4 regions of the Streptomyces sp. NPDC005070 genome follow, and region 3 is predicted to be linked to each of the others. Evidence: riboswitches for the same ligand, from Rfam matches in the RefSeq annotation. Region 3 holds a riboswitch; each other region holds the start of a gene.
What was found. Region 3 has a riboswitch for cyclic di-AMP ahead of ACWEBX_RS05375 (NlpC/P60 family protein). Riboswitches for the same ligand answer to the same signal wherever they lie in the genome.
Positions count from the first base shown of each region.

Region 1: linked by a shared signal. The riboswitch ahead of ACWEBX_RS33010 (M23 family metallopeptidase) and the one ahead of ACWEBX_RS05375 (NlpC/P60 family protein) in region 3 are both predicted to bind cyclic di-AMP.
Region 2: linked by a shared signal. The riboswitch ahead of ACWEBX_RS14990 (transglycosylase SLT domain-containing protein) and the one ahead of ACWEBX_RS05375 (NlpC/P60 family protein) in region 3 are both predicted to bind cyclic di-AMP.
Region 4: linked by a shared signal. The riboswitch ahead of ACWEBX_RS22265 (transglycosylase family protein) and the one ahead of ACWEBX_RS05375 (NlpC/P60 family protein) in region 3 are both predicted to bind cyclic di-AMP.

Region 1 is NZ_JBSFZS010000155.1:981-5,356, reverse strand. It holds gene ACWEBX_RS33025 (dihydrofolate reductase family protein) at 1-1,081, shown strand, start outside; tRNA gene ACWEBX_RS33020 (tRNA-Met) at 1,166-1,239, shown strand; gene ACWEBX_RS33015 (PP2C family protein-serine/threonine phosphatase) at 1,488-2,594, shown strand; cyclic di-AMP (ydaO/yuaA leader) riboswitch at 2,810-2,965, shown strand; gene ACWEBX_RS33010 (M23 family metallopeptidase) at 2,977-4,011, shown strand; gene ACWEBX_RS33005 (aldo/keto reductase) at 4,146-4,376, shown strand, end outside.
Region 2 is NZ_JBSFZS010000037.1:8,397-12,772, forward strand. It holds gene ACWEBX_RS14985 (CocE/NonD family hydrolase) at 1-1,777, shown strand, start outside; cyclic di-AMP (ydaO/yuaA leader) riboswitch at 2,317-2,478, shown strand; gene ACWEBX_RS14990 (transglycosylase SLT domain-containing protein) at 2,483-3,253, shown strand; gene ACWEBX_RS14995 (HAD family hydrolase) at 3,331-4,140, opposite strand.
Region 3 is NZ_JBSFZS010000009.1:58,144-62,519, reverse strand. It holds gene ACWEBX_RS05390 (beta-glucanase) at 1-546, shown strand, start outside; gene ACWEBX_RS05385 (alpha/beta fold hydrolase) at 943-1,689, shown strand; gene ACWEBX_RS05380 (hypothetical protein) at 1,720-1,950, opposite strand; cyclic di-AMP (ydaO/yuaA leader) riboswitch at 2,370-2,541, shown strand; gene ACWEBX_RS05375 (NlpC/P60 family protein) at 2,549-4,376, shown strand, end outside.
Region 4 is NZ_JBSFZS010000065.1:30,089-34,464, forward strand. It holds gene ACWEBX_RS22255 (cytochrome P450 family protein) at 1-151, shown strand, start outside; gene ACWEBX_RS22260 (transglycosylase family protein) at 399-1,337, shown strand; cyclic di-AMP (ydaO/yuaA leader) riboswitch at 1,521-1,714, shown strand; gene ACWEBX_RS22265 (transglycosylase family protein) at 1,719-2,420, shown strand; gene eno (phosphopyruvate hydratase) at 2,761-4,047, shown strand; gene ACWEBX_RS22275 (FtsB family cell division protein) at 4,167-4,376, shown strand, end outside.

The sequences.
Region 1 (4,376 bases), on a different contig from region 3:
CGGCCCCGAGCGGCTGCTGCTCTCGGGCCCGGCCGACTTCGACCGGGTCGACGAGGTGCGGGCGTCCAGCGACGCGATCCTGGTGGGTGCGGGCACGCTGCGCACGGACAACCCGCGGCTCCTGGTCAATTCCCCCGAGCGGCGTGCGGCCCGGGTCGCCGACGGCCGTCCCGAGTACCCGCTGAAGGTCACCGTCAGCGGTTCCGGAGAGCTCGACCCGCGGGCGCAGTTCTGGCACACGGGCGGCGAGAAGGTCGTCTACACGACGGACGAGGGCGCGCCGCGCGCCGCCGCCGCGCTCGACGGCCTCGTCGACGTCGACGTCGTCCCGACCGGCCCCCGGCTCGACTGGCGGGTGCTGCTGGAACACCTTCACGACGTACGGGGGGTGCGCCGCCTCATGGTCGAAGGGGGCGGCAAGGTCCACACCCAGCTCGTGCGCGAGCAGCTCGCCGACGAACTGCAGCTCGCCGTCGCCCCCCTCTTCGTCGGGCAGCCCGACGCGCCGCGGCTGTTCGGGACCGGGGAGTACCCCCCGGGCCGGATGCGGCTGGTGGAGACCCGGCCCGTCGGTGACGTCGTGCTCATCCGGTACGTCCCCACCGCGCCCGGCACCGGCTCGCTCGCCTCGGCCGCCGACCGGCGGTGGCTGGAGCTCGCCTGCGAGCTGGCGGAGCTGTGCCCGCCCTCGAAGACCGCGTTCAGCGTGGGCGCCGTGGTGGTCGCCGCCGACGGGACCGAACTGGCCCGGGGCCACTCCCGCGAGGGCGACGACCCCGTCGCGCACGCCGAGGAGGCCGCCCTCGCCAAGATCGACCCGGCCGATCCCCGGCTGGCCGCCGCCACCGTCTACAGCAGCCTGGAACCGTGCGCCCACCGCGCCTCCCGGCCCGCGCCGTGCGCCCGGCTCATCCTCGACGCCGGTGTACGGCGGGTCGTCACCGCATGGCGCGAGCCCGACACCTTCGTCACGGACGCCGACGGGAACGGACTCCTCGCCGCCGCGGGCGCCGAGGTCGTCGTCCTCCCCGAGTACGCGGACCGCGCCGAGGCCCCCAACCGGCACCTGGCGGCCCGGTAGGGAGCGGGTGCCCGCGCTGCGGGAGGGGCGGGTTTGAACGGGTGTGCTTCGGGTCCCGCGGATGGCGTACACTGGTTTCAACGACGCGGGGTGGAGCAGCTCGGTAGCTCGCTGGGCTCATAACCCAGAGGTCGCAGGTTCAAATCCTGTCCCCGCTACTGAAGGCCAAGGGCCGGAACTCGGATTCACGAGTTCCGGCCCTTGGTGTTTGTCCCACCGATTTCTCCGGCCGGTTCCGTTCGGGCGGACGACGCCGCGCTCCCCCGGTCGGGCCACAGGGGTCGCCCGCCGCCCGCGCGCCGGTTCTTCTGGACGGGTGGGGCAGCCAGGAGGTGAGCGGCGGACCGGACAGTTTCATGACCCGGCCGGCCGTCCGTCCCGCGGTGTCCACGGGCCCGGGAGTGTCGTGTCACCCGGTTCGGCGGCAGCGGAGCCGCGCCGGATCGTGTGGGCACGCGCCTTCGTCCGGGCCCTGCCCGTGCTGCTCGTCGCCGCCGGGATCGTCTACGACTACTTCACCCCGTCGGAATTCACCGCGGCCCCCCTGTTCGCGGCCGCACCCCTGGTCGCCGCGCCCCTCTACTCGCTGCGCGGAACCGTTCTCGCCGGCGTCCTCGCCGTGGGCGCCGTGCTCGTGACGCACAGTGTGCTCGACATCGTCCTTCAGGTCGACGCGGTCACCGAGGTGGTCACCGTGACGACGGCCGCCGTCCTCGCCGTCCTCATCAACACCGTGGTCCGGCGCGGCGACGAACGGCTCGCCTCCGTCCGGGAGATCGCCGCGTTCGCGCAGCGCGCCGTGCTGCCCGAGCCCGAGGCGACGATCGCCGGGCTCGAGGTCGCGGCCCGGTACGAGGCGGCGCAGGAGGACGCGTTCATCGGCGGGGACCTGTACGCGGTGCAGGACTCCCCGTACGGCGTGCGGCTGGTCGTCGGCGACGTACGGGGGAAGGGCATGACCGCGGTGGCCGCTGTCGCGACGGTGGTCGGGGCGTTCGGGGAGGCGGCCGAGCGGGAGGCGACCCTGGGGGGCGTCGCGGAGCGCCTGGAGCGGGCACTGACGCGCGCGGGCACCCGGCGCGACAGCGTCGACGCGGTCGAGGGGTTCACGACCGCCGTCCTCGCCGAGATCCCGCAGGGCGAGGGTGTCGTACGCGTCGTCAACCGCGGCCATCCGCCGCCCCTGCTGCTGTATCCCGACGGCGCGCTCGTCACCCTCTCCGCCGAGTCCTTCGCGCTGCCCCTCGGGATGAGTGACCTGGGAAGCCAACCCGCCCCGACGCTGCGGGAGGGATTTCCGCGCGGGGCGACGCTGCTCCTGCACACCGACGGACTGTCCGAGGCCCGCGACGCGCGGGGGGAGTTCTTCGATCCGGCCGCCTGGCTGGCCGGACGGGTCTTTCCCGGCCCCGACGCGTTGCTGACCGCTCTCTTCGAGGCGGCCCGCGCGCACACGGGCGGCCCGCTGACGGACGACCTTGCGCTGCTCGCCGTCCGGCGTCACGAACAGTGATCGGACCGTTCCCCTCCGCATAGCAACTGACTTACCGTCAGGGAAATCCGTGCAAGCGGCACGCGGTCAACTCGCCCGTTTTTCATCGTCCATGACCCCAAAGTCCTGGCCAAGAGGCGTTAATGATCAGCCGGAACAGCTTGGAATTCGGCACCCGGGTCTATTAACGTTCGATAACGCAGCGCGGTCGTCACAACCGTCACAAGAGGCGGCTCCGTGCGCACGCGCCGAATCCCGCAAGGGAACCGGGGACCCACCTCATGGGGTGAATCGAGCGTAATCCGCCGTGGAAGCACGGTGGCAATCGCCCGTAGGAGACCTTCCTGCTCCGAACCCGTCAGCTAACCCGGTAGGCGGCAAGGAAGGAAAGGAGTGCGCCCACGTGGCGTCCAACCGGCCCGCTCAGCCAACCTCGTTCGCGCCGAACGAAGCCCACACCTTCGGCTATGGCAAGGACGAGGGACCCTGGGAGGAGTGGAACCCCACCGCGGATTCCCTCGCTCCCGTCCGCGGCCGGCACCGCACGGGCAAGCAGCGCGGCGGAGGACTCGCCCGCAGCTCCACGGTTCTCGGCGTCGGTGTCATAGCCGCCGTCGGTGGTGGTGGCATCGCCAGCGCCGCTCCGGGCAAGGCGCCCGTCTCGATCTCACTGCCCGACCTGTCGTCGGTCACCGCGTCGGCCAAGGCCCTGATATCGGACGGCGGATCCAGCACCCCCAAGGGCTCCACGACTCCGCTCACCACCGCCGGTCTGACCAGCGTCGACGCGGCCCAGGGCAGCACCGACGCCGGTGAGGCGCTGCGCGACCGCATCATGGCGCAGGCCCAGTCGCAGCAGAACCAGGCCGACACCGCCACGCAGAAGGCCGTCCAGACCGCCGCCGCGCAGAAGGCCGTCCAGGCCGCCGCCAAGCAGCAGGACGAGGCCCAGGCCAAGGAAACCGCCGCGAAGAAGAAGGCGGAGGAGGCGGCCAAGCAGAAGGCCGAGGCCGAGCGCCTCGCCGAGCTGGCCAAGAGCTACTCGCTGCCGACCTCGTCGTACACCCTGACCTCGCGCTTCGGTGAGGCCGGCTCCATGTGGTCCTCCGGCTACCACACCGGACTCGACTTCGCGGCGCCCACCGGCACGCTGATCAAGGCGATCCACAGCGGCACCATCACCGAGGCCGGCTGGGCCGGATCGTACGGCTACCGCACGATCCTCACCCTCGACGACGGTACGGAACTCTGGTTCTGCCACCAGTCGTCGATCAGCGCCACCGTCGGCCAGAAGGTCGCCACCGGCGATGTCATCGGACGCGTGGGCGCCACGGGCAACGTCACCGGGCCGCACCTGCACCTCGAGGTGCACCCCGGCGGCGCCGCCACCGGCATCGACCCGATGGCGTGGCTCCAGAGCAAGGGCCTCAACCCCTGATCTCCGATCTCCGGCAGCCCTGACGTCAACCCCCCCGACGTCAGGGCTGCTGGTCGTCCGGGCCCGGACGGCGGCGCGCACCGCACCCGGTGCTTGTGGAATACATCCATCCGGTACGGGCGTTGAGGCCGTACATGACTTCTCTTCGCAAGCTCGGTTCGTCCGATCTCGAGGTCTTCCCGCTCTCCCTCGGGGGCAACGTCTTCGGCTGGACGGCTGACGAGACCCGGTCCTTCGCCGTGCTCGACGCCTACGCCGCCGCCGGCGGCAACTTCCTCGACACGGCCGACTCCTACTCGGCCTGGATCGAGGGCAACGAGGGCGGCGAGTCCGAGACCGTCATCGGCAAGTGGCTGAAGAGCCGC
Region 2 (4,376 bases), on a different contig from region 3:
CGTCCGCGTGGACGCGCGCGGGCACGGCAATTCGGAGGGCGTGCCGGGGGACGAGCGGGCGGGGACCGAGCCGGACGACGGGGTGGAGGTGGTCTCCTGGCTGGCCGCCCAGCCCTGGTGCACCGGCCGGGTCGGCATGTTCGGGATGTCGTGGGGCGGCTTCAGCTCCCTCCGCGTCGCGGCCCGCGCACCCGAGCCGCTCAAGGCTGTCGTCACGGTCTGCTCGACCGACGACCTCTATGACAACGACGCGCACCACGCCGGAGGTTCCGTCCTCGCCGTCGACACGCACGCCCGGTCGGCCCGTCTGCTCGCCTTCGCCGCCCGCCCGCCGGACCCCGCGCACGTGGGCGAGGGGATGTGGCGGGACATGTGGGAGAAGCGACTGGAGGCGGTCACCCCCCGCGCGCACACCTGGCTGGCCCACCAGACCCGGGACGCGTACTGGCGCGAGGGCGGCGTCCGCGAGGAGTACGGAGCCATCCGCGCGGCGGTCCTCGCCGTCGGCGGCTGGCACGATCCGCACCGCGACACGGTGCTGCGCCTGGTGCGGAACCTGCCGCCGGATCGCGTACGAGGTCTCATCGGCCCCTGGTCCCGCCAGTACCCGGACCGGGGCCTGCCGCCCGGACCGGCGATCGGCTTCCTCCAGGAGACGCTGCGCTGGTGGGACCACTGGCTCCGCGACGAGGAGACGGACTCCGTCCCCCTTCTGCGCTCGTACGTGATGGACGCGCACCCTCCGGCGACCGCGTACGAGCGGATCCCCGGCCGCTGGGTGGGCGACCCGGCCTGGCCCTCACCCTCGGTGACCCCGGTCACGTACGCGCTCCAGGGCGCCCCGCTGCCGGTGCGGTCCCCGCAGCACACGGGGGTCGACGCGGGCTGCCTCTTCCCCTCGGGCGACGACGCCGACCTGCCGCCGGACCAGCGGGAGGAGGACGCCCGGTCGGCCTGCTTCGAGTTCGAGGTGACGGAGGAGACCTGGGTTCTGGGCCGCCCCCGGGTCAATCTGCGGCTGACGTCCGCGTCGCCCAGGGGCCAGGTGATCGCCCGGCTGTGCGACGTGGCCCCGGACGGAGCGTCCACGCTCGTCACCCGGGGTGTTCTGAACCTGTCGGCGCGCCGGGGCCCCGACCAGGCGGTTCCCTGGCGACCCGGCGCCACGGAGCACGTGGTCCTCGACCTGAACGCCATCGGCTACGCGTTCCCGGCGGGCCATCGCATCCGGCTGGGCGTCTCCTCCACGTACTGGCCCTGGCTCTGGCCCCAGCCGGGCTCGGAGACCGGCTTCACCCTGGAGCCGGTCGGCAGCGTCCTCGAACTCCCGGTACGGGCACCGGAGTCGGACCCCTCGATCACCTTCGGGGAACCGGAGGAGGCCGAACCCCTCGGCGTGACCGTCTCGGCGACCCTGGACGAGCCCCGCCCGCGGCGCCTGGTCCTGCGCGACGTGGCCGCGGAGACCTGGAGCCTGGAAGTGGACCCGGGGCGCGTCGGGACCCGGGTGTTCCCCGACGGTCTCGAATGCACGGAGGAGGCCCGGGAGACGTACACGATCGACGCGGCGGACCCGCTGTCCGCCCGCGCCCACGCGGTCTGGTCGATCCGGCTGCACCGGCCCGAGCTGCCGTGGGACGCCCGCGTCGAGACGGTCTCCGCCATCGCCTGCGACGCGCAGGACTTCATCACGACCGACGAACTCGTCTGCAAGAACGGCGACGAGGTCGTCTTCCACCGGACCTGGGAGAAGCGCATCCCCCGCACGGCCGGCTGACCGGGCCGACCGGGCCGACCGACCAGGCCGAACAACTAAGCCTACTAACAAGGAAGTTCACCGTCTGTGGGGCGTGCGCACGCCGAACTCTGCTGACAGGACGTCCACTTCGCCACGCGCCCACCGGGGTTCGGCCCGCTTCCGGCCCGGCGCTCCCGCCCGGGACCTGCCGCGTTCGCCGATGTGGCCCGCGCCACAATTCCCGTCGCGCCAGGGGCCGCTCGGCGCCTTCCGAGGGGCTCGAAAGCGTCCGCCGACGCAGGCGCAATGCCCGAATTACCCCCTCATGGTGCCTTAATGCTCTTTGGTCTCGTGAGTTGGGTCACCGGCCCGCCGGGCCATCGATGGACGCCCCTTATGGATCAACCCGTTTGCGAAAGGCAAGTTGAGGATCCAATTCCGGCACAATCGGACTTTTCACCCTCGCATTAACCAGGCCAAAGCGATCTTCGCGGTCAAATCTCGTCTTGTTTCGGACATGTGCTCTCGCATACGTTCTGGTTGACCCCGGGCGGATCGCCGAATCCTGCCGCCGCCCGGAAACCCATCGACCCACGCACGGCAGGAGCGGGGGAACCACAGGTAAGCCGCCGGTCCGGACACACCCGGAACGGCTTGGGGTGAAGCCGCGCCCAGAGCGCGGCCGGGCATCTCCCGCCCGAACCCGACAGCTCACCTCGCAGGCGTCGGAGAGGACATTTCGCCATGCCCGTACGAGCCAAGCACCGCCGCAAGAAGACCAACGTCATCACCCGGGGCATGATCGCCGCCGGCACGGGTGGCATCGCCCTCGCCCTCCCCCTCGTGAGCGCGACCGGCGCCAGCGCCGCCACCCCGGCGCAGGCCCCCCAGGCGGCCAAGACCGCCCACACCGCGGTGGTCCCCAACGTGCAGCTCGTCACCTACAAGGTGGTCGCCGGCGACACCCTGTCCAAGGTGGCGAAGAAGTACCCCAAGAGCGGTGGCTGGAAGAAGCTGTACGCGGCGAACCGCGCGGTCATCGGCGACAACCCCGCGATGATCCGTCCGGGCCTGAAGCTGACCGTCGGCACGAAGACGCTGAAGTCGACGACCGTCCGCACCACGGCGAACGCGACCGCCGCCGTCGCCAAGTCCAAGGCGACCACCGTCACCCAGGCCGCCGCCAAGACGTACTCCAACGACCTCGACGGCTGGATCAAGGAATCCCTGGACGTCATGGCCAAGGCCGGCATCCCGGGCAGCTACGACGGCATCCACCGCAACGTGATACGCGAGTCCTCCGGCAACCCCAACGCCATCAACAACTGGGACTCCAACGCCGCCGCGGGCATCCCCTCCAAGGGCCTGCTCCAGGTGATCGACCCCACGTTCCAGGCGTACCACGTCGCCGGCACGTCGTCGAACATCTACGACCCGGTCGCCAACATCACCGCGGCCTGCAACTACGCGGCCGACAAGTACGGCTCCATCGACAACGTCAACGGCGCCTACTGATCCCACCCCCGCACCACCTGCTTCACCCGCACCCGCCGACGGCGCCTTCCGGCCCGTCGGCGGGTGCGTCGGCGTCGCTAGAAGCCGAAGAGGCGCTCCAGGACGACCGCGACCCCGTCGTCCTCGTTCGACAGGGTGACCTCGTCGGCCACCGCCTTCAGTTCCGGGTGGGCGTTGGCCATCGCCACACCCCGGGCCGCCCAGTCGAACATCGGGATGTCATTGGGCATGTCACCGAAGGCGAGCGTCGCACCCGGCGTGAGCCCGAGATGCGCCGCGGCCAGAGCGAGGCCCGTCGCCTTGGTCACCCCGCATGGCTGGAGTTCGACGGTGCCGGGCCCGGACATGGTCACCGTCGCCAGCGAACCGACCACTCCGCGCGCCGCCGACGCCAACTCGTCGTCGGACAACGACGGGTGACGGAGCAGCACCTTGCTGATCGGCTCCGCCCAGAGGTCGTCCCGACGCGGCACCCGCACCGCGGGCAGGGTCGGGTGCGGCATGACATACCCCGGCTCGATGAGCGTCAGCCCGTCCACGCCGTCCTGGTCGACCGCCGCGTACAGCAGCCCGACCTCCGCCTCGATCTTGCCGAGCGCCGTCTCCGCCAACTCCCTGTCCAGGGTCACCGACCAGAGCATGCGGTCCGCGCCGGCGTCGTAGAGCTGCGCCCCCTGACCGCACACCGCCAGCCCCTCGCCGCCGAGTTCGTCGAGAAGCGGTCGCACGCGCGGTGCGGGACGGCCCGTGACCACGAGATGCCGGGCACCTGCCTGGGTCACCTTCGCCAACGCGGCCCGTGACCGGTCGGAAAGTGTGTCGTCGCCGCGCAGCAGCGTTCCGTCCAGGTCAGTGGCGATGAGTGAATATGCAGTCGGAGCGGCCATGATCCGAAGAATACGGATCGAACGACTCATCGGCCCGGCCTGAACCGGACGACGTCCGGTATCCCGTCAGCAACGCCGTTCACCGCACGGTGGTAAGCGCGTTGCGACCGCTTCGGATCACCCACGCTCCGCTTCCGCCCACACCCACTTTCCCGCACAGGACCACCCACAACTCCCCAACACCCCCTGCACCAAGGCCAACTCGGCCCGGCATGGAAATCGTCCATCACCAAGTC
Region 3 (4,376 bases):
GCCACCCGGCGCCCGGACGGCGACTGGGACGCGGGCCTGCTCACCACCGAGGGCAGCGCGGACGGGTTCATGGTCCGCACGGGGGACGTGCTGGAGGCACGGGTCAAGCTGCCGACGGTGACGGGGGCCTGGCCGGCGATCTGGACATGGCGGGACGGCGGTCAGGAGATCGACGTCTTCGAGTACCACCCCGACAACCCCGACCTGCTGGAACTGTCCAACCACGTACGGAACACCCACCGCTACTACCGGAACCACGCGATCCAGCCCGGTGCCTGGGTCGACCTCGTGGTCGAGCTCGGCGCCCTCCGGGTCGTGTGGTGGGTCAACGGAATCCGGGCTTTCGACGACCGGCGCGGCGTGGGCAGATCCTGGCACGCCTATCTCATCGTCAACCTCTCCGTCTGCGCGGGGCGTTACCACCCGCCGCCGCCTCCCGAGGCCTCCGAGATGGACTTCGAGGTGGCCCGGCTGGCGGTCCGCAGGCCGCTGGTCGGCAGACCTTTCCCCGCGGCGGAGGAGTGCGAGGCCGACGTCCTCGACTGACGTCGGAGCCGGGCCTCGGCAGGTGCAGCCGGGCAGGTGCATCCGCCGGGGCCCTCGGCGCGGAAGTACGGCATCAGAAGCGACGCTGCGCCGGTGCGCGTCGCGCCGACGAGTGCCGAGGGCCATGCCGAATTCGCAACCGGGGGACGCCCCCGAGTCCGCCTACGTCAGTCACGTCGGCAACTGCCGCACGTGTCAACGGGAGTCGGGACGCTGCCCGCAGGCGGCCCGTCTCTGGCGTTTCTACCAGGAATGGCGCAATGGGTACCGCGCGCGGCCCAAGCCCACGGAGTGACCTACGGAGTGAGATTGGGGCGGGTCCGTGCCCGGTGAGACGATCCCTCCTCACGGTCCAGTGCGAGGCGTGGACTAAGCGCCGGTAGGTGGAGGGGTGTCATGCGAGGTTCTGTGCGGATGTCCGCCGACGATGTGTCCCGGTCCGGGGAGACCGGCGCCTCCGTGGCGCTGCGGCCCCGCCGCGTTCCTCGTCCGGACGGGGAACCGGCGCGTGCGGCCGTACTCGTCCTTCATGGCGGCACCGCCGACAGCAAGGCCCCGTTGCGGCCGTGGAACCTGGCACGTGCCCGGATGCGGCCGTTCGTGCGCTCCGTGACACGGGCCCTGCCGGACGAGGACACGTTCGTCGGTCAGGTGCGCTACCGCCACCGGGGATGGAACGGCGTGGACGCCGACCCCGTCGCCGACGTTCTGCTGGCACTGGACGAACTCGCCGCTCTGGTGGGGGAGGTGCCGGTCGTGCTCGTGGGCCACTCGATGGGCGGGCGCGCCGCGCTGCGGGCCGCGGCCGCCCCACAGGTCCGGGCCGTGGTGGCACTGGCGCCTTGGTGCCCCGAGGGTGAGCCGGTGGCCCACCTCCGGGACAAACGCGTGATCGTGCTGCACGGGGACCGGGACCGGGTCACCGACCCCGTGGAGTCGTTCGCCCTCGTCCGTCGGGCCGCGGAGGCGGGTTCCTCCGCGAGCGCCGTGCGGGTCGAGGGCGGGGACCACGCGATGCTGCGCCGCGCGCGGACCTGGCATCGGGCCACGAGTACGACGGTCGCCGAACTGGTGACCAGGATCGGCGGTGGCCTCGACCCGCTCCCCGCCGAACGGCCGGGCGGAGAGCCCGGCGTTCTGTAGGGCGTGCGGGACGTCCTGGGGCCGCGGCCGTCAGGAGCCCGGTGTGTCGAGCCGGTCGTCGGGGTCGGGGGTGGGGGAGAAGGCGCGGCGCCTACCGGACGCCGGCCGTGCGGCGGACGAGGGAAGCGGGGCGCCCGTCGACGGATCCCAGCTCAGGATCCACTCGAAGTCGCGTTGCAGCCGACGTGCTTCGCTTCGCACGAGCGTCGGTATGTCACCGCGTTCGGAGATCAGTTGGGCATAGATCGGCGCTTCGTGCACGTGGGGATCCTCGACTCGCTCTCGTGGTCTGACGTGCTTCGACGGTACGGCCGGCAGATGGTCGCAGCGGTGATCCGGCCAGCTCGGCCAGAACCGGTCAAGGTGTGACGGAAGGGTGCCGTCGATGTCGAGCGACGTGCCAGGGAACGCCCGTTGCGTGCACACTTTCGACACATTCGAGTTGGCTCGACGTGTGACCCGCGGCTCGGGACCGGGCGCCGGCCTCGATCGTCCCAACGGCCGTGCTCAGCCACCTTTTCGCGTACGGCCCGTGTCCTCACGGTCGCGCTGCGGGATGGTGCGATGAAGGTCACGAAAATGTATCGGACATCTGGGACGTGGATCTTCACATCGGGTGCACACCATCGCTAAGTTGGCGACCAGGCCGCCCGACTCCCTCCGGCGAAGTTCGCCGGGCGGTGCGGCCTCCGCCGAGTCCTGCCTGTCCTCGTGGCAGCGGGAGCCGGGGACCCACCGAACCTGGGGTGAATCGGCCAACTGCCTTTCGGGGCAGGGACCGTAGGGCATACCTTCCGGAATCGTCCGCCCGAACCCGACAGCTAACCCGGTAGGCGGACGACGGAAGGAGCACCACTCCATGGCGCCGGAACGCACCCCGCCCAGCGGCGAAGAAGTCGCCCGACGACTCTCGTCCCTCTACGACCAGGCGGAGCTCGCCACCGGAAACTTCAACGGGACCCGCGCCCTGGCGAACTCCAGCCGCAGGCCGGGCCGACGGGGCGCCAGTCAGGGGAGCGGGGTTTCCGACGCCGCCCAGGAGGACCTGATGCGGCAGTGGTTCGACGGGGCGCGCTCCCGGTTCGGACCCTCGGCTCCGGCCGCACTCCCGGTGGACAGGCAGCAGGAGCGTGGCAGCGGAGGTGCTCGTCCGAAGGAGGCCGCGAAGGCGCCCAGGGGGTCCTCGTCGGACCTTCCGACGATCTACGAGCTGGAACAGATCGTGCGGCCGGTCGCCGAGTTGACGGCTGCCCCGATGCGAGAGCTGACCGCAGGTCCGGCTTCGGAGCCGGGCGCGCGCCCCGCGTTGGAGCTGACCGCCGGTCCGGCGGCCGCGCCCCCGGTCGGCGCACAGGCGGCACCGGGATCCGAGATGGCGGTCCGTGCGGGGCTCCGCGCGGGGGCCGCTCCGGCCGCGGCGTCGCAGCAGTCCTCGCCGCACGTCAAGAAGCAGAGCGCCCGGCGCAAGTTCGCCGTCGCGCGGGAGCTGATGGCGCGCCACATGGCACGGCAGGGCATGCCCGTGGCACAGGTGCCGGCCATCGAGTACCGCCCGGCGGCCCCGCAGACCGGTTCGTTCCCGTCGGTCGGTCAGACCGGTTCGTTCCCGATGGTCGGTCAGACGGGTTCGTTCCCGACGGTCGGGCAGACCGGTTCGTTCCCGACGGTCGGGCAGACGGGCTCGTTCCCGTCGGTCGGCCAGACCGGTACCTTCCCGTCGGTCGCTCAGCCCACCGCGTTTCCGGCGGCTCCGCAGACCGCCGCGTTCCCGTCCGCCGCTCAGACGGGCACCTTCCCGTCGGTCGCTCAGGCGCCCGCGTACCAGGCGGCGCCCCAGCCGACCCCGTACGAGGCGGCGCCCGGGGTCTTCGACACGGGCTCCATGCCCCAGGTGTACGAGTCGGCGCCCCCGGCCGCCCAGCCCCAGGCGGTCATCCTGCCCCGCGGGTACGAAGCGCCCGCACCGGCCCCCGAGTACACGTCGGTGCTCCTGCCCCTCGCGTACGAGAAGCCGACGCGTCCCAGCGGGTACCAGCCGGCCCCGATGCCCCCGATGAGCGAGCCGGTTCCCCAGCCTCCGGCGTACGAGGCCGCGCCGCGCGCGGCCGCCTATCCGCCGGCCCCGATGAGCGAGCCGTTGCCGCAGCCGCCCGCGTACGAGGCCGCGCCGCGTCCGGCCGCTTATCAGTCGGCCCCGATGCCCCCCGAGAACCAGCCGGCGCCCCCGCCGGCCGGCGACGCCTGGCGGCAGTCGTTGCGGCCGACCGGGAACCAGCAGGCGTGGCCCGCCGCTCCCGGGGCCGCCGGCGCGAACCCGGGGTTCGACATCGACAGCCTTGTCGCCGGTGCGGGAGCCGGCGCCGCCGCCCCGCCGGTCATCGGACACGACAGCAGAGCCGCCGAGGCGGTCGCCTTCGCCCGCGCCCAGATCGGCAGCCCGTGCGTGTGGGGAGCGTCCGGACCCGGTTCGTACGACCCCTCCGGTCTCACCCAGGCGGCCTGGAAGAGCGCGGGAGTCATGCTCCCCCGTGCGACGCAGGACCAGGCGCAGGCCGGCCCGGCGGTCGACCTCGGTGCCATCCAGCCGGGTGACCTGGTCTTCTTCCACGCCAACGTGAGCCACGTGGGTGTCTACGTGGGTGACGGGATGATGGTCCACGCGCCGAGTCCCGGAGCGCGGATCAGCG
Region 4 (4,376 bases), on a different contig from region 3:
CCGGCTGGAGGGGCAGACCGCGCTCGGGACGCTCCTCAGCCGTCTTCCCGACCTCCAACTCGCCGGAGAATCGGCCGATTTGCGTTGGCGTGGAGGGCTCATTATGCGCGGATTGCGTACGCTTCCGGTGGAGTTCACCCCGGTCAAATAGGACGCGATCGGTGCATCGGCGACCCTTCGGCGGCCACGCCGAAGAGGCTCTTCCGCATACCGGAAGGACGCCCCCGCGGCCACCGGAAGATGACACTCCGTCAACTTTGTGATCTTCGCGTGATCAGTACTGCACCGACTTGTAACCAGCGTTCGAGTGCGACTACCTTCACCCATCAACGCGGCACCTGCGCCACTCACTTAGCAGGAGTCGCTGTGCTCCCCGCTGTCGCTCGAAAGGCTCTCGCATGCTCTCCGGGAACGGCCGTCACCGTCGCCCTCGCCAGGCCCCGGCTCTCATCGTCGCCGCAGGGGTGACGGGATCGGCGATCGTCATCCCGTTGCTCGCCGCGGCGAGCGCGAACGCGGCCGACGGGACCACCTGGGACCGGGTGGCACAGTGCGAGAGCGGTGGCGCGTGGAGCGCCAACGAAGGAAACGGGTACTACGGCGGCCTCCAGCTCGACCAGGACAACTGGGAGGCGCACGGCGGCCTCGAGTACGCCCCGACGGCCGACCAGGCCAGCCGCTCGCAGCAGATAGCCGTCGCCGAGAAGGTGCTCGCCGACACGGGCCTCGCGGCCTGGCCGACGTGCGGGCCGCTCTCGGGTCTCAGCAAGAGCTCCGCCGGGGTCAGCGTCGACACGGGCGTGGCCGGCGACTCGTCGAGCACCGGCAACGACTCCGGTTCGTACATTTCGTCCGGTCTGGCAACTTCGCCCAGCTCGTCCCCTTCGAGCGATTCGTCCGGTTCGAGCGAGTCCTCCGACGCGGCCGGCAGCACCGCCACGCCCAGCGCCTCGCAGAGCTCCGACAGCGCGGCCGCCGCGACCGGCAAGGGTGATGAATCGCCCAAGTCGGGACAGAAGGAAGCCTCTTCGACCCCCTCCACCTCGTCGAGTTCCGGCACCGGGCGACACCGCGGCGGGGACGCGGCGGAGAGCACGGCCGACAGCCGGACCGACGGCTCCGCGGGGCGTCATGCCGCGAGCTCCGAGACCGACGCCGCCGACACCGAGTACGTCGCAGAGGTCATCGGGAACCTCTGGAGCATTTCCGACGCCCTTGGCCTCGAAGGCGGATGGGGCGATCTGCCCCAGGTGGACACGGGGGCGGCCGACAGCGATCCCGGCCTCGTCATTCCTGGTCAGAGCGTCGCGGACACGGCCGAAACGGTGCAGAAGTAGGGGGAGTTCGCGTCACGGTTCGCCGTGGAATGTCCTATTTGGCGCAAGTGAGAGATGGGTCTCAGAAGCCCTGATCGTCTTTGAAATTCCGCCAATCGACTGCTTACGGTCGTGACCGCTCGCCACAGCGGGCTCCGACGGTCGCAACGCCGAATCCTGCCAACGGCCGTACGGGAACAGTCGTCGCGTCATGCGCCGTAGGCAGGAGCGGGGGACCCAAGGTAAGCGCCGGGTCCGGGAGTCGAGAGACACCCGGGAACGGCTTGGGGTGAAGCCGCGTGCCGGACGTCCTGGAGACAGGGCCGAGGGCATGCGGCCGGGCAACTCATTCGGCCCGAACCCGACAGCTCACCTCGCAGGCGTCGGTGAGGGGATCTCTCCATGCTGTTCTCCGGCAAGGGCAAGCACCGCCGCCCGAACAAGGCCACCCGTGTCGCCACGCTCGCCGGTGTCACCGGCGTCGCCATCGCCGCCCCGCTGATGGCGGCCGGCAACGCCTCCGCCGCCACCACCTCCGAGTGGGACACCGTCGCCCAGTGCGAGTCCGGCGGCAACTGGTCCATCAACACCGGCAACGGCTACTACGGCGGCCTCCAGTTCTCGTCCTCCACCTGGGCCGCGTACGGCGGCACCGCCTACGCCTCGACCGCCGACCAGGCCTCGAAGGCGCAGCAGATCGCCATCGGCGAGAAGGTCCTCGCCGCTCAGGGCAAGGGCGCCTGGCCGACCTGCGGCACCGGCCTGTCGAGCACCCCGAACGACGGCGGCTCGGCCCCGGCGGCCCCGTCGGCGCCCTCCTCGTCGAGCGCCTCGCAGCAGAGCGCCCCGGCCACCCGTACGACGGAGCAGCCCGCCTCCCGTTCCGCGGAGCGCCCCGCCGCACAGAAGACCGTCACCACCCCGGCCGGCAAGAAGGTCAAGAAGGGCGACGGCGAGTACAAGGTCGTCAAGGGTGACACCCTCAGCTCGATCGCCGAGAAGAAGCACGTCAAGGGCGGCTGGCAGAAGCTGTTCAAGCTGAACAAGGGCATCGTCGCCGACGCCGACTTCATCTACCCGGGCCAGCAGCTCCACCTGCGCTGAGCAGCGCGGCACGCCGGTTGACCCGGCCGCTTTCGGCGGAGGGCGGCCGTGATTCCGGCACCGCGCCGCGACGCCCCAGGCAATGCCCCCTCGTGGGATCTCCGCACGCACCGGAGACCCGCCGAGGTCCCCCGTCCCCACGGGTTCCCCGCTCCGGCACGTGTTCCCCCGCACGTGTCGGAGCGGGGTTTTTTATTCCTTTTTTTGTTCCGTTCAGGAACAATATGTAGGCTCAGTCCGCTCAAGGGGTGGTCGATCGCTGGCCGATCCCCCTGAGCCGGTTAGGCTCATCCCGCGGGGCTGCCGAGCCCCGCGTACCCGCGTCACATCCCATAAGGAGATGCTCGTGCCGTCCATCGACGTCGTCGTAGCCCGGGAAATCCTGGACTCCCGAGGCAACCCCACGGTCGAGGTCGAGGTCGGCCTCGACGACGGCAGCACGGGTCGTGCCGCCGTTCCGTCCGGCGCCTCCACCGGAGCGTTCGAGGCCATCGAGCTTCGCGACGGTGACCCGAACCGCTACCAGGGCAAGGGTGTCGAGAAGGCCGTCCTCGCCGTCATCGAGCAGATCGGCCCGGAGCTCGTCGGCTACGACGCCACCGAGCAGCGCCTGATCGACCAGGCGATGTTCGACCTGGACGCCACCGACAACAAGGGCTCGCTCGGCGCCAACGCCATCCTCGGCGTCTCGCTCGCCGTCGCGCACGCCGCCTCCGAGGCGTCCGACCTGCCGCTCTTCCGTTACCTGGGCGGACCGAACGCGCACCTGCTGCCCGTTCCGATGATGAACATCCTGAACGGCGGCTCGCACGCCGACTCCAACGTGGACATCCAGGAGTTCATGATCGCCCCGATCGGCGCGGAGTCCTTCTCCGAGGCCCTGCGCTGGGGCGCCGAGGTCTACCACACCCTCAAGAAGGTGCTGAAGACCAAGGGCCTGTCCACCGGCCTCGGCGACGAGGGCGGCTTCGCCCCGAACCTCGAGTCCAACCGCGCCGCCCTCGACCTCATCCTCGAGGCCGTCAAGGAGGCCGGTTACATCCCCGGCGAGCAGATCGCCCTCGCCCTCGACGTCGCCGCCTCCGAGTTCTACAAGGACGGCAAGTACCTCTTCGAGGGCAAGGAGCGCTCCGCCGCCGAGATGACCGAGTACTACGCCGAGCTCGTCGCGGCGTACCCGCTCGTCTCCATCGAGGACCCGCTGTACGAGGACGACTGGGCCGGCTGGAAGGTCATCACCGACAAGCTGGGCGACAAGGTCCAGATCGTCGGCGACGACCTCTTCGTCACCAACCCGGAGCGCCTGGCCCGCGGTATCGAGGAGGGCTCCGCCAACGCCCTGCTCGTCAAGGTCAACCAGATCGGTTCGCTGACCGAGACCCTGGACGCCGTCGAGCTGGCCCAGCGCAACGGCTTCAAGTGCATGATGTCCCACCGCTCCGGCGAGACCGAGGACGTCACCATCGCCGACCTCGCGGTCGCCGTGAACTGCGGTCAGATCAAGACCGGCGCCCCGGCCCGCTCGGACCGTGTCGCCAAGTACAACCAGCTCCTGCGCATCGAGGAGATCCTCGACGACGCCGCGGTCTACGCCGGCCGCAGCGCCTTCCCGCGCTTCAAGGGCTGAGCCTCGCGCCTCTCAGGAAGCGTCCTCCGTACGTCCCCGTACCCGGTCCCGTACCGTGTGCGGGGACGTACGCACGTGACGGGCCCGTACGGCGGGCCGGTAGTGGGGAGGCGGGACTCATGGCCGTGAAGGACCGGGACCGGTTCTCCACCTCGACCAGGCTGAAGCTGCTCGGCGAGCAGACGGCGGCCAGGGTCTACCGCTCCCAGACCAAGCGGCAGGCGCGCCGCTCCCGGCTCACCGGCCGGGCCGCGCTGCTCGCCATGGTCCTGTGCTCCCTGATCGTCGCCCTCGCGTACCCGATGCGGCAGTACGTCTCCCAGCGCGCC